Regions from separate parts of the Bradyrhizobium sp. USDA 3311 genome, predicted to be linked through region 1. Evidence: riboswitches for the same ligand, from Rfam matches in the RefSeq annotation. Region 1 holds a riboswitch; each other region holds the start of a gene.
What was found. A riboswitch is a leader RNA that binds a small molecule or an ion and turns the genes downstream of it on or off. The one in region 1 is predicted to bind cobalamin.

Region 1 (4,919 bases):
GCGGCGCTAGCGCCCGCTTCTCATGTTCGGCAAGCGACGATGAGAATAGCAGGTGCTGCCGCCTATGAATCCAGAATCGCTGCTCGCGTCCGACGATCGCGCAGTCAAAGCTTTGGCCCCAACCGGGCCAACAGCAGCCCGTGACGGCAGGACAAAGTACTGGCAACATCTTCCAATGCTGTGGCGAAGGCGCACGAGTTGCATACGCAGGAGAGCCCTCACGCTCTGAGCGCCAACGATGCTGGCCCTCAGGAAAAGTCCTTGAGATCTCTCTAGCAGACAGGTTCGCGGTCAGCCGCGGATCTGAACAAGGACAGCCTGGCGAGCGCAATCGATCCTCGAATGCGGGAAATGTTGCACGGCTTGCGTGCTATCGTTCATTACCCCGAGCTGAGAGCGCTCGTATCGTCATCCTTGGGCGGGATAGCAAGGAGCTTGCCGGTGGAGCTTCGGCCTTGCTGTGCAGGTCTGCCGCTGCGGAAGACCAAAAGTCGCAGCAGCGTTTGCCGAGAGAGCCGGGTGCACACCGATTTGTGGACCCGCTCGGCAAGCCATTTGGAGCATCGCTGAAGGCGCGTCTGGCTTGCTGCAGGTACCAAGTCCCACTTGCTTCGTCCAATCGGGCTCGTTTTAAACAGCGGGCCCGATGTATCCCCATCCCGCCTCACCCCTCATCCAGCTCGCTCATGGCATCATCCATATCCGACTGGGAGTCGCTTATGACTTGCGTGGCGATGGAAACGAGCGCCTTCTCGAAAGCTTGCTGCAACAATGCCGCAGGCGAGCGGTTGCCGCCGTTCGCCGCGGTGTCGGGGTCTGCGCCAGCCTCTGGCCTTGTCGCTGCGATATCGGCGGCGCCTGCGTCCATGTCGTAACACTCACATAGCGGCGTCGCCGCGAGATGACCTGCTCTCTGATAGCAGGGGCAGCTTGCGAGAAGCTGACGAAGATCGCGTCTCTGATAAATTCTGCGATCACTGATGTTGAGTTGATTTGCCTCGTGGAATGTCGATGTGCAAAGGACTGTGCTGGACGACACGAAAGGTGGATCGGCTGGGCATCTGTCAGCGAAAAGACCGTCCGGGGGCAAGCCCTTGGTGAGCGAATATTAAATTCCGGCTCGGCGAAATTCTGTTGCATCATAAAAGTCGCCACGTTCAACCGCCGCGATGCGGTCCAGCAGGCAATCGAAGGACAGATCTCCCAAGCCAACTGTCCATGGCAAGATGCAGCAGATGTGACGAAATCGACCTCGCGCTTGCCGTTCTTGTTCGCGGTTCTGAATGTCAAGCACCTAGATTGCGAAGACGCGGCGCGGCTGATCTTGATTCTTTCTAACCCTGCAGAACGATTTTTCCGGCGCGTGCGCAAGCGTATCACGTTGATGGGGCTACGAAAGCCTGCGCGCTTAGCCCGTAATTATCGCAGTCGCTGCCGTTCGAAGTTCAATAGGTCTTCGAGCTCCCACAAAAGTGCCGCGACTCTGAGGATCGCTTTTGGCGCCAATTTGTCTTCTCGTACGCTGCAATAAGGAGGCCCGCCCTCTGTCTCACGATGCGAGCCAAAAAAAGACGCGATGGGGTTGCACCTCGCCAAACTTCTGGGATAGGTCATCAAGTACTTGGAAGTAGCAGCCGGCGACCGGGTTGCAAAATGAGATGGGAGACATTTGGGTGCGAACAGAGTTTTCGTGTATCAATCGGTCTAAAGCGATCTTTGATGACATTTATGCTTTGGATGATCCAAGGGCATACTTCTCTGTCCTGGGCGACTTGGATTATATGATCCCGGACGTGGCTGAGCCGGTCGTGCGACAAATTCTGGCAGCGAAAGCTTCCGCAACCGGTCTTAAGCCTGTCGTTCTTGATATTGGATGTTCATACGGCATCAACGCAGCAGTGCATCGCTTTCCACTGACCTTCGGGGGCCTGCGTCACCGCTACGCTCGGCGCGAAATGAGGGCGATCAGTTCTGAGACACTGGTGCGCCTCGATCGCAATTTTTATGCGGCTTGGCCCGATGTCGGGTTGGCGCGGTTTATCGGCTTGGACGTGTCGGCGCCGGCGATTAGCTATGCAACAAACGTTGGCCTCCTGGACCAGGGCATTGTCGCTGACCTTGAAAAAGACGCGCTATCGACAGACAGCGCGCAAATTCTCCGCTCTGCGGATGTTATCATGTCGACGGGTTGCATCGGCTATATTACCGAGAAGACGTTCAGAAAAATTCTCGATGCGACCGAGAGATGTCCATGGATCATCTCCTTCGTGCTACGAATGTTTCCATTTGAGTCTTTGGCCTCGACCTTCGCGAACCGTGGCCTTGTGACGGAACGTCTTTACGGCGCGACATTTATCCAGCGCCGCTTTCGCGATGCTGAAGAGTTTGAAGGTTGTTTGGCCAGCTTGGCGGCTCTTGGCGTTGATGCGACCGGCCTTGAATCAGAAGGGCTGTTTCACGCCGATCTGATCTTGTCTCGCCCTGAGGCCGATGCGCGCGCCACTCCTCTGGAAAACATTGTCACGGTCGCCAGCGGCAGGGGGCGGCCGATCGGCCCCCGTTACGTTCATGTTGAAGGCACCGAGGGCTTGCAGGTCGCGCTAGAGCCATGACAGGTCAGAAGCCGCTACGCTGCGCGCCAGCCCCGTTCTGGGCTGGATCAGGAGGTCGAGAACGAAGCCATTCTGGCCAACAGAGCGCCGCAGCCGATGATATTTCGGAGGGATGGACCTCTGGCTCGACCATGCGCAAGCCGAAGTAAAAACCAGGAATATAGCCCACGCGGGACCGATCACTTTCGAGCGGGAGGCTATAGCGCGAGCGATAAACGTGCTGGTGTTCTAGTTCTCGGCCGCTCCATTCGTTAGCTTGACGGTGTCCTTTTGCCCTCGGGAGCTTGATCTCCCGCAACGGAAGGCTTGACGAATCTCGTCGGGTGCCGCCTAGATGTGGATCTGTCTCGGTCTTCTGTCCTTTATTTTGTGGGACCGAAGCTAAGAGGGAACCCGGTGCGCCGAACGGCTGCTCCGGGGCTGCCCCCGCAACTGTGAGCGGCGATCGGTTCATGTCAGTGATCGATCTCTCGTCAGTCGATCCACGCTCGCTGATCGGAAAGGGACGGGTCGGCCTCCTCGACTCGACCGGCACCTATGACGTCGATCGCTTACGACTTCTGGAAGCGGCAGCAGCAGACCCATCGGATGGGCGAGGAGGTGCCGCTCGGCGCCGATCTCAAGGACTGGGCGTCGGACCGCGTCACCGCCAACGAGCGCGCGCTGCTCGCCCAGATATTCCGTTTCTTCAATCAGTCGGACATCGAGGTCGGCGACAACTATCTCAAGCGCTACATCCCGATCTTCCAACCGCTCACCGTGCAGATGATGATGGCGACGTTCACCAACATGGAGACCGTCCACATTGACGCTTATGCGCTGCTGCTCAAGACACTCGGCATGCCCAAGACCGAGTTCGAGGCATTCCGCGACTATGCGCAGATGCGCGCCAAAGCGGACTACATGCACGAGTTCGGCGTCCATACCGTGGCTGACGTCGCTCGCACCCTTGCGATGTTCGGCGCCTTCACAGAAGGCATGGCGTTGTTCGCGAGCTTTGCCATGCTGCTCAATTTTCCGCGCCACAACAAGATGAATGGCATGGGACAGATCGTAAGCTGGTCTGTGCGCGACGAGAGTCTCCACTGCGAAGGGATCATCAAGCTATTTCACGAATGGCACCGCGAAACCGGCGTGGTGACGCGCTCCGTCCGTAACGACATCATCGACGTCGCCAAGACCATGGTGAAGCTGGAGGAAAACTTCGTTGATCTCGCCTTCGGCCTCGGCAAAATCGAGGGCATGCGGGCTGAGCAGATCCACGCTTATGTCCGCTATGTCGCGGATTGGCGACTGACCCAGCTCGGAATTACCCCGGTCTTCGGCTTCTTCGAGGCCAGAGAGAGCGGGTTTACCCAGCTCCGGCCGCATCCGTTGCCATGGCTGGTCGAGATCCTGAATGGGGTCGAGCACGCCAATTTCTTCGAACAGCGCGCTACGGAGTACTCCAAGGGGCGAGCCGCGGCAGCTGGGATGGCGAAGAGGGGGTGGGCGGCTTTCGGCCGTATGCAGGACGACCGCAACAGCGTTTTGTTGGAGCGCGATCCTGATAATGCTCGTACTTTCGCAGAAGTCCGCTGATGCTTGCGGAGCAAAGCTCGACCAGTGACATTAATCCAGCCTACCGAAGATGTGATAGTTGACCCATGAGGGCGAGCCGTTGCAGTCACGCCAATATTATCAATCGCTCGCGTCCTTGCATTGTGGGTGCTCACGTCTGCCAACAGGGCAGGACAAGCGGCAGGCGGGGCAAGCAGTTCGAATGTTGGACCTGCGCGGTCAGAACGCGCCTATCCTATTTCAGAACGCACTCTCACCTTTGTCGTCGAGGACATGACCGTCCCGCGATCTTCTAGAATCCCCGCGGGATGTCGCTGGACGCGCTATACCGACTTTGTCCTCTTTAGCGCCAGCGCGTTTGTTTCTAGCGCGTCCATATGAACAATGATCTCATCCATATCGAACTTTGGCTTAATCGGGTCGGTCGGCCTTTGATTGGACGCTGCCGTGACCATTGCAATTCTGAAATGTCCCTCAAAGAGGAGCTTGGCCGCGGAATAGCCGCCGGCCCGGTCGCCTTCATCAGGTGCTCGTCGGCAAGGTCGCTCTGTCGGCCCTCGAAGATGACCCTGCCGTGGCTCGGCTACAGCCGCTAGTGAATGGGCGGATCTTCCGGGTCTGCAGGTCGGTCTTCCTCCATACCTTCGGGCCAAGGAGTCGGGTCTAGCGACGGTGTGAGACGAATGAAGCCCTCTTCTCTCCATTCGGCTGTGTGAGGCACGCCGAGCATGGTGAAAACCTGCGTTG
Region 2 (4,919 bases), 8.6 Mb from region 1:
CCTTTCGTTCTTGGTCCATGTTCACGCACGATCCGGCGCCGCCACATTCGACTGCTTGACCGCACCATGTCCGTTATTGGGCCAGCATCGTTCGACGGTGCTTTATGAAAGCTTGGTCGTGATTTCCAACCTACGACCTGACGCAGCGTGAGGTTCAAGCGATTTCTTACGGTGTGCGTGTCTCGGTATCCTTCGAGGCTCGCCGGTCTCTCTCAGTCGGCGCGCACTGCACCCTGACGACCTGAGGAGGAGATCCCCATCGCTCGAAGATGCAGGAGAAAGCCGGACCTCGGAACGCTGTTTCTCACGCGCTTGAACAAAAGCGCCTGTGAATTTTCGGCGTTCGAGCGCAAGTCAGTCGTGGAGGAGCGACCTTGCTACGCTTCGTGCCAACCTGCATCGGCAGACAGAAGGCTGCCGACGGTTTCGACGACGGTGATGACAGTTCGTCGTAAAATTCTTGTCGCGAAAAGACCGATGTAGAAATATGGTCTCGCTTCCTCTGACCGGTTTGGACAAAGGCGCCAAGGAGTTCAGCTCACCCCTCGCTGCGTAAATGAGTCGGAATCTCGTTGCGCAAACCCTGCAAAACCTGGAGCTCTCTTTCGTACAGCCAGCCGGATGGTCGTTGATACCGATCACATTATGGCTTTTCGCTCCTCCGAGCTCCACATAATCGTACGTGGTGCTGCCGCACCGTTCGTATAATCGGACCGGATTGTTCATGACCCAGGCTGCCCGATGGGCGGCCGCTCTTTCGTGGTACTGACCGCATATTGACGCGCCACGCGGACCAACTGCCGCTTTTCTTGAGAAGCAAGCATCATCGATCGTCGACGCTCGATCGGGCCGTGCTCTATGCTCGCCCAGCAGATCAGCTGATCCGACCGGGCCCTCGTACAAAATGGCCGGCTTCATCGGGCGACGGCAGGACATTGCCCTCCTTGAACGTGAATTTGAAGTTCACCGTGTATCGTTGATCATCCGTACGGGCGGCGTCCCATCGGCAAATCAACCCATATCGAACAGGCCTCGCTGGGGCAGCCCGTCATCTGCCGCCCGTAGCCCACCAGGCGGCGAACGATAGCTCCGTTCTTTTGTGCGACGAGTGCCTGACCGTCCTTCTTGTAGGCCCTGGAACGAGTGACTTCAACATCGTGAGCGGCGCCACGGCACGACCGTGTCGTTCGTGAACGCTGTCGTTGTCAAAATCGAGCCCGCGAACGGGTCAGGGAAATAGGTTCTGCGCGCGCTCCGATCACGGGCCGAAGGCTCGCGACTGTTGCGAAGGCGTAAACACCGCGACTTTGGAGCGCATATGTTTTGCAGTTGCACTGAGGCGCTCGGCGCCCAAAGAGCTGCGGCGCGATCCTGCTCTGCGCGACTATTTACCGAGGCCCGTCGCGCCCGTCTAACTCTTCCCATTCCTTTGGCTCTATGCGATCGAACCAGGAGCCGGGAGGGAACGCCGCGATACGCTTGGCAAAGAAGGATTGCGGCTCCCAATCGTATCCTTCGCTCTTCTCGAAAATGATGACCCCGTTGTGAGTAAAAAAGCGGGGCCCGGGGATATTACAGTTCACCAAAAGCAGAACGCGCCACAGACCCCCTTTCTCGGTCGGCTTATCATTCGGCTTCGGCAAGTAGTCCACTCCAACAGGTTCGACGATAGTGCAGCGGCCTTGCCGCAGAAGATTGCCGAGCGGACCTCGCGTGGTCGTGACAAAGTTGAAGTTGGCCAGGTCATGCAGAAAGCGATGATTTGCGTCCCTTTCGCCATCCGCGACTTCACTGGCGATCAACGAGAGCGCCAGGGCGCGCCAGCCCAATTCCATCGGCTTTGCATAGGTCGACGCAAGTTGAATCGTTCCGTCGAATGCGATCTTCCAGGTGATAACGTACTGTTCGTCTGATTTATTGTCCCGGTGCCTGGTCCAGGAAACGAAAACATATTCATCTCGGTCAAATCCTTCAGCAACGCCCCACGTTCGAGGGACGAACTGTGCGACCTTCGAGACGTTGGAGAGAATGTGTTCTATCGTCTCACCGTTTTGCGCTCGCCACGTGGACTTGACTCTTTCGACGAGGGCGCTTTCGTTGGCACGAACACTGTTGCTCGTCGCAGCCAGTCCGACCAGGCAGATCAGCGATGGACCAAGACAAAACCATAGCGCGCGTCTTCCAGACATTTTCTTCACAACCGTCGGCCTATCTGGTTTTTCATCAACACGTCTTTCAAAGCGGGCAACCTTCAACCTGTTATGCGCGAGCGCAATAAGTTAGCGTCGACGCGACGGGGCGACCGATGGTGTCCCGCGCGAGCAGGCGCTCCCCTCTATGTCACGCGCCGCTAACTTCAGTCGCCAGCGACAGCCCGGATTTGCTGTGCTGGACATGCCCAGCAGGAGGGCCTGGGCATGCCGATGACTTGCATTCTTCGTGCCAGGTAACAGACGGAAATTCTTACCGGTTTTGTGTCTTCTTTGTCGACTTTCCGACTTGCACACGTTTCGATCGTTCCATTCAGCCTATCCATCGCGGCTTACCCATCCTCGTCCCGCACCGGGTATTCGACGGCGCAGGGGAACGCTTCGGTGCCAAGTTCCTGATGAGAATTCGGAGCACGTTTGCCGCCATTGAACCGTTTGGTTCGGTTGCAGGAATGTGGGCTTTCGATCTCTGCCATGCCTTTGGGCGCTTGTGGCCACGGGGCCGCGGCGCGTTTGGCGCTCCTTTCGCGATATGCGGCGGCTCCGGAAGTCGAGAGCAGCCTCAGTCAGCTGCGGTTTGCACTCGATGGCCAACGACGCCAAGCCGATCTTTACGCCGAGCATTTGGAGTCTGGCTCGCACCGCAAATCAACATGCTCGCCGGTATGTTGCTGACTTTCGCCAGGTGTCTTAGGCCTATTCAATACGGATCCTGTTGGTCGAGAAGGCGGTTGGATGGCGGACGTGCTCGATGAACCGCTGGGAAGCCGGGACTCGCATCAAATGCGTTCTGCTCGAGGCAGCAGTCCCGACCGCGCAAGCCGCATTTGCCCCTTCCACCGATCTGGCGTGCGGCCCCACGCGCACGCAGCTCCGATGGTCATTCCGACATCGCTGATTGGAGAGCGCTTCTACATCGTGGTCAACGAAAGAGATGCACGTCATTCCCGTAGCAGATGTCGCAGCGTTAGCTTGAGATATAATCTGAGAGGTTGACGGAAGAGTTCTCTTGCCGATAATCCAACTCGTCGAGGTTCTCCGGTTTGCATTTGATCCGGAGCTAAGAGGGAAGCCGGTGAAAATGCCGGCGCTGCCCCCGCAACTGTGAGCGGCGAGCCGCTGTCCAACGATGTCACTGAAGCCTGCGCGGCTTCGGGAAGGCCGGACAGCAGCGATGACCCGCGAGCCAGGAGACCTGCCCCGACATCTATTCGTCCGCGGGCGGGGTGTCCCGGTGGTGCGCTAAGCAGCCGTCGCACGCGCGACTTCCCCTGCCTGCGTCCGCCATGGCCTTTGCCCCCAACATGGGGTTAACGCTATGTCTCTTCTCTCCCTTCCGGTTGCCACGCTCGGAACGCCACGCATGGGTCCAAGGCGCGAGCTCAAACGCGCTCTCGAAAGCTATTGGGCCGGAAAAAGCAGCGAACAGCAGTTGCTCGAGGACGCAGCTGGCCTGCGTGCCGCGAACTGGGCTCGTCAGAATTCTATCGGCGTCACGGTGATTCCATCGAACGATTTCTCGCTGTATGACCAGGTGCTCGACACAAGTGTCATGGTTGGCGCCATCCCGGGCATCTACGCCTCGAAAGCCGAGTCCGTTTCGCTCAAGACGTACTTCGCCATGGCCCGCGGTTCACAATGCGACGACCAGGATGCGAGTTGCGGTCACGGACCGCGCGGATTTGGCGCACCCGCGCAGGAGATGACCAAGTGGTTCGACACCAACTACCACTACATGGTCCCCGAGTTTCACGGGGGACAGACTTTCAGACTGTGCTCTCGCAAGCCGATCGAGGAGTATGAGGAAGCTAAGGCCCTTGGCTTCCAGACCCGCCCTGTCCTGATCGGGCCGGTCACATTCCTAAAGCTCGGCAAGAGTGCCGATCCTGCGTTCCAGCCACTCTCGCTACTGGACGATCTGATACCGGTCTATATCGAGGTCCTGCAGGAATTGGCCAAACGCGGGGCAAAGTGGGTTCAGTTCGACGAGCCCTGCCTGGTTCTTGATCTGGGCGAGGTGGCGCGAAAATCCTTGCTACATGCTTATAACCGGCTCGCGAAGGAGGGGCCGGCCATCAAGATCATGGTTGCCAGCTATTTCGGCGACCTAGGCGACAATCTGGACACCGCCTTGAGCCTTCCAGTTGCCGGACTGCACCTCGATCTGGTTCGAGCGCCAGAGTTATTGGATCAGATCATCGCTGGCGGCCGAAGTGATCTTGTCATGTCTCTCGGTGTCATCGACGGCCGGAATGTATGGCGGTCGAATTTGTCGTCGCTCCGGCAGCGGCTGGAACCCGCGATTGCGAAGCTTGGCAAGGATCGTGTACAGATCGCCCCATCCTGTTCGCTGCTTCATGTGCCGGTCGATGTTGAACTCGAGACCGGACTCGCTTCCGACGTCAAGCGTTGGCTTGCTTTCTCGGTTCAGAAGATGCGTGAGCTTGCAACCCTGGCGCGGGCACTCGCAGGCGACCAGAATGCTGCGCTAGCTCTTGCCGAGTCGGAATGTGCCGCGACTGTCCGCCGGACTTCCCCGAAAATCCGTGATGCCAATGTCGCTGTCCGGATGAGAGCGATCGACCAGACCATGCGCCGGCGCGCCAGCCCATTTGCCCGTCGTGCCGAGATCCAAAGCAATCGTTTCGGACTACCGGCTTTCCCTACCACGACGATCGGATCGTTTCCGCAGAGCACAGAGGTCCGGAA
Region 3 (4,919 bases), 7.0 Mb from region 1:
GGCCTCCCAGGTGTAGCCGATGCGGCCGGTGACGGGCGCCCAGTCCTTCGTGAACGGAAAGCCCGCGTTCACCAGACCGTTCTCGTCGGTCGAGTTGCGGTCGAGCCCGATATGCTCGACGCGCAGCCCGCCGATCAGCGCGAAGGTCCGCGTCAGCTTCAGCCGGTCCTCGAACGACAGCGCCTCGTTGTCGATGCGCGCGGTCTGCTGCTTGGTCGCGAGCAGTCCGTAATAGCCACGATCGAAATCGACCAGCGGAACATAGTCGTTCGGGAATTTCGCCGCGCCTGGCCTGACGAAGTCGAGATAGCTCGACGACAGCGTCGTGACCAGCCGGTTGTCGAAGCCTGCGATGTTCGTGTCCCAGATCAGGTCGGTGATATTGCCGACAAGGCGCTGGCTGTGCGCGACATAGAAGCGCTCGCGATACACTTGGTTTTTCGTGGAATCGAACGCCTCGATCTCGTTGTTGAACCACGACCGCTCCGCGCCGTAACCATAGGCCTGACTCTTCAGCGTCAGGTCCGGCGCCAGTTTCAGCTCGAAGCCGCCGCGCAACCAGACCTCTTGCGCTACGTTTCGGTTGTCGAGAACGTTGTAGTTGGTGTTGAAGGTGCGGTCGTCGATCGTGACGGCCCCGAGGTCGGTCCTGTTGAAGTAGGTGCCGGAAACAATCCCCGTCGTCGCATGCGAGCCGCTGAAAGCGATCGGCACCAGCGGCGCGCCCCAATAGGCCTTCCCGCGATCCTCGCGGTACTCGATCGCACCCCAGACCTTGAGGCTGTCGGAGATGCGGTAGTTGAGCTGGCCGGACACGTCGAGCGTCTTGGTGTTGGTGTCGTCGACAAAGCCGTTGAGCGAGGAGCGGCTGATGTCGAAGCGGTAGTCGAGGCCCTGAACGTTGGTGCTGCCGCCCGAGCCGTAATGCGCGCGGAACGAGTTCAGGGAGTCGTACGAGAAGTCCGCCTCGTTGCGGATCGCTCCGGTGTGCGGCTGCTTGGTGACGAGGTTGATCGAGCCGCCGGCGGCGCCCTCGCCCGAGATCAGCGAGGCCGGGCCCTTCAGGAATTCGACGGCCTCCAGATTGGCGGTGTCCATGATCCGCGAGGTCATGTTCTGCGGGCCGATCTTGATGCCGTTGTAGAGCGTGTTGATCTGGCTGTTGGTGAAGCCGCGCATCGAGAAGCCCGCCGGCTCCCCCGGCGCGTCGCCGGAGGTGACGCCGACTGCGCCCTGCGCCACCTCGGACACGGTGCGATAGCCCTGCTCGCGCATGGTCTCGGCCGAGATCACCTCGACGGTCGCGGGCGTCTCGCGCACGGTGAGGCCGAGACGCGAGGCGCTCTCGGCCACCGCATTGCTGTTGAGCGGCGTTGGCGCCGCTTCGCCTGGCACGGCGGGCTTGGGCGCCGCCGATGCGGCCGCTGGCCTGCGCGGCGTCGCGCGGCGCGCACTCTGCGCGTCCCGGGCAGCCGGCTTGGCCGGCTTGCGGGACTGGGCGGGCGACACCTCGACAGGCGGCAGCGGTTCGCGGACCTGCTGCGCCTGCGCGGCGGGCAGATCGGCGACTGTAAACGACGTGAGAGCAGCAGAGGCGAGCGGGAAACGGCGCGACCGTACAATACGGATAGAAGACACAGCGGGACCTCGGTATGACGTCAGTGGCACGTCACAGCGAACGAGGTCTCACCTTTGGCCTTTCAGCCGTCCGATGAAGCCGAATGTCTGTACTCCCCGACCGACATCTTCGCGTGTGACCACGGCTGACGGCAGGTCTCCTGGCTCGCGGGTCGTCACCACTTCGTCGCCTTCCCGGGACCGAGGACCCAGTGGCTTCTGACGAAGGATTATCCGCTTACAGTTGCGGGGGCAGCCGCGGCATTGGGGAAACATCCCCGCACCGCATTCCCTTTTCATCCCCTCTCGGGGGAAACCGTCGCGAGCATCTAGGATTACGATCGAGACAGAGTCAATGTGGCAGTTGCGGCGTTATTGCCACAGCGACCAACTTCCTTGGAGATAGGCATGGAAGGCGAGACCTTCCTCTGGCTGATACGCCATGCACCCGTCGACGGCGTCGCGGGGACGATTCACGCGCAGGACGCGCCTGCCGATCTCGGCGATCGCGCGCAACTGGAAGCGTTGCGCCAGCGCCTGCCGTGGGACTCTGCGAGCTATGCCAGCCCGTCGCGGCGCACGGTCGAGACGGCGCGCGCATTGGGGCTCGAACCGGAGCTGATGGGCAACTTCAGCGAACAGGATTTCGGCGACTGGACCGGCCGGCGGCATGACGAACTCGCCGCAATGGGCGGCGAAGTCTACGCGCAATTCTGGAGCGACCCTGCGCACCTGAGACCACCGGGCGGCGAAAGCTTCGAAGATCAGGTCGCGCGCGTCCGCCTGGGCCTGTCACGGATCGGCGCCGGGCCAGCAACGCTCGTCGTGCATTCCGGCACGATCCGCGCCGCACTGTGCATCGCGCTGGATCTTGCGCCGCAAGCTGCCCTGCGCTTCGTGATCGATCCGCTGTCGCTCACCAGGATCGACCGGCTCGCGACCGGCTGGCGCGTCGTGTCGGTCAATCAGCGCGTGGTGTGAGCCGGATCAGGCCGGGCGATCCGGCACATTGGCCTGCGCGAAGGTCGCCATGCCGTTGTGAAGCGCACAGGCCGATCGCACCAGCGGCAGCGCGATGGCGGCGCCCGATCCCTCGCCGAGCCTGAGATCGAGGCTGATCAGCGGCTGCACGTTCAGGGCGCGCAGCACCAGACGATGCCCCTGCTCCGCCGACTGGTGCGACGGCAAGAGGAACGGCTGGCACGACGGATTGAGGCGCACGGCCGCCAGCGCCGCGACCGACACGATGAAGCCGTCGATCAATACGGGAATGCGGCGTTGCGCGGCCGCGATGATCGCACCGCAAATGGCCGAGATCTCGAGGCCGCCGACGGCGCACAGGATTTTTTCGGGCGACGCAGCCGCAACGCCATGGCGCGCAACCGCGGCATCGATCACGCGCGCCTTGTGCGCACGGCCGGCGGCATCGACGCCGGTGCCGCTGCCCGCGATTTCCTCGGCGCTCACGCCGAGCAGACTCGCCGCGATCGCCGCCGAGGTCGTGGTGTTGCCGATGCCCATCTCGCCGAAGATCAGAAGATCGGGCTGGCTGGCTGCCGCGCGCGCAACCGCACGCTCGCCGGCCTCGAAGGCGAAGGCCAGCTCTGCGAGCGTGAGCGCAGCCTCGACGCTGAAATCGCGCGTGCCGCTGCGCGGCTTGTCGGTGACGACTCCCGGCATCGCCTCCTGCGCCAGCGTGCCGGCGTCAACGACTTCCAGGTGCGAACCCACCTCACGCGCCAGCACCGAGATCGCGGCGCCGCCCGAGGCGAAGTTCGCCATCATCGCGATGGTCACGGCTTGCGGATAGGCCGACACGCCTTGCGCAACGATGCCGTGGTCACCCGCGAAGATGATGATCGGCACGCGTGCCGCGCGTGGCTGCTCGGTCGCTTGCAGGCCCGCGAGCTCGATCGCGAGTTGCTCGAGCCGGCCGAGCGCGCCGGTCGGCTTCGTCAGTTGCGCCTGCCGCACGATCGCCGCGTCGCGATGGACCGCGGAGATTTCGGGGCACTTATGGTAGACCCATTCGGGGAGCATGCTGCCTCGCTTACGGCCTGCGCTTGAGGATGTAGCAGTCCATGATCCAGCCGTGCCGCTCGCGCGCCTCCTGCCGCAGCGCGGCGATGCGCGGGCCCACCTCGGCCAGCGCGCCGGACATGATGATCTGATCGGGCATGCCGAGATAGGCACCCCACCAGATCTGGAGCCCGGCCGGATCGAGCGACTGAAACGCCGTGCCACCATCGAGCATCACGACCACGGTGTCTGCGCTTACCGGCCAGCCGCCTTCACGCAAGCGGCGGCCTGTCGTGACCAGAAAGGGCTCGCCGATGTCGTTCAGCGGCAGCGCATGCGCCGCGCACAACGCCTGGATCGACGTGATACCGGGGATGACCTCGATTGTCGGCAAGGGATCGAGCCGGCGCGCAATGCGCAGCGAGGAATCGTAGAGCGAAGGATCGCCCCAGATCAGCAGCGCGACCCTGCCGTTACCTCCGAGATGGCTTGTGATGGTCTGCGACCATTTCGCGGCGACCGCATCGTGCCAATCGTCCACGCCCTTGCGGTAGTCCGCCTCGCCAGCGTCGCGCACGGGAAGATCGAACTCGGCGATACGCGTGTTGTCGCTGGTCAGCACATCCGCGCAGATCGTCCGCCTGAGATCGGCGAGATCGGACTTTGCGCTCCCCTTGCGCGGGATCAGGACGAGATCGGCCGCGTTGATGGCGCGGGTCGCGGCGTGCGTGAGCTGCTCGGGATCGCCGCAACCGATGCCTATCAGGGAGAGCGTGAGCATCATATTCGCGAAGGGCGGCCATGACGGCCGCCCTTTCGCTTGTCTCTTAGGCCGCGTTGTGCAGGCGCGGGGTGACGAGGCCGGGCGCGGTGACGCCGCGTAGCGACTTCGCCAGCGCCAGCACGGCGAGATCGGCCAGCGGCTCGATCACGATGACGAGCGCATAGGAGGCCGCGAAGGTCGCGATGTTGACGAGGTTGGTCATAGCAAAACCGGAGCCATAGAGCGCCCAGAACGCCACCCAGCCGATGACGCCGGCCTGATAGGTCGTCGAAAGCGCCAGCGCCTGGCGATACCTGAGATCGACATAGGCGGTGTTGCGGGCAATGATCCGCGTGGCGATCGCCTGGATCGCGAACAGCGGCACCAGCAGCGTGGTGACGTTCATGCCGTATTGCGGCAGGTCGGCCGGCTCGAAGAAGACGCCCTGGAACAGCAGGCCGAGCGCGAGGCCGAAGGCCGCGGGCGCAGCACCGAACAGCAGGAACAAGGTCGAGCCGAG

Region 2: another riboswitch for cobalamin. It lies ahead of metE (5-methyltetrahydropteroyltriglutamate--homocysteine S-methyltransferase); the one in region 1 lies ahead of ACVWW6_RS02310 (ribonucleotide-diphosphate reductase subunit beta).
Region 3: another riboswitch for cobalamin. It lies ahead of ACVWW6_RS35810 (TonB-dependent receptor); the one in region 1 lies ahead of ACVWW6_RS02310 (ribonucleotide-diphosphate reductase subunit beta).

Annotation. Positions count from the first base shown of each region.
Region 1 covers NZ_JBSSFI010000001.1:488,321-493,239, reverse strand. Annotated here, with positions in the region: gene ACVWW6_RS02320 (hypothetical protein) at 665-868, opposite strand; gene ACVWW6_RS02315 (class I SAM-dependent methyltransferase) at 1,674-2,612, shown strand; cobalamin riboswitch at 2,944-3,116, shown strand; gene ACVWW6_RS02310 (ribonucleotide-diphosphate reductase subunit beta) at 3,213-4,193, shown strand; gene ACVWW6_RS02305 (hypothetical protein) at 4,765-4,919, opposite strand, start outside.
Region 2 covers NZ_JBSSFI010000001.1:9,104,292-9,109,210, reverse strand. Annotated here, with positions in the region: gene ACVWW6_RS43330 (nodulate formation efficiency C protein) at 1,389-2,255, opposite strand; cobalamin riboswitch at 3,225-3,427, shown strand; gene metE (5-methyltetrahydropteroyltriglutamate--homocysteine S-methyltransferase) at 3,529-4,919, shown strand, end outside.
Region 3 covers NZ_JBSSFI010000001.1:7,464,972-7,469,890, forward strand. Annotated here, with positions in the region: gene ACVWW6_RS35810 (TonB-dependent receptor) at 1-1,638, opposite strand, end outside; cobalamin riboswitch at 1,752-1,953, opposite strand; gene ACVWW6_RS35815 (histidine phosphatase family protein) at 2,026-2,598, shown strand; gene cobT (nicotinate-nucleotide--dimethylbenzimidazole phosphoribosyltransferase) at 2,605-3,657, opposite strand; gene cobF (precorrin-6A synthase (deacetylating)) at 3,668-4,417, opposite strand; gene ACVWW6_RS35830 (energy-coupling factor ABC transporter permease) at 4,464-4,919, opposite strand, start outside.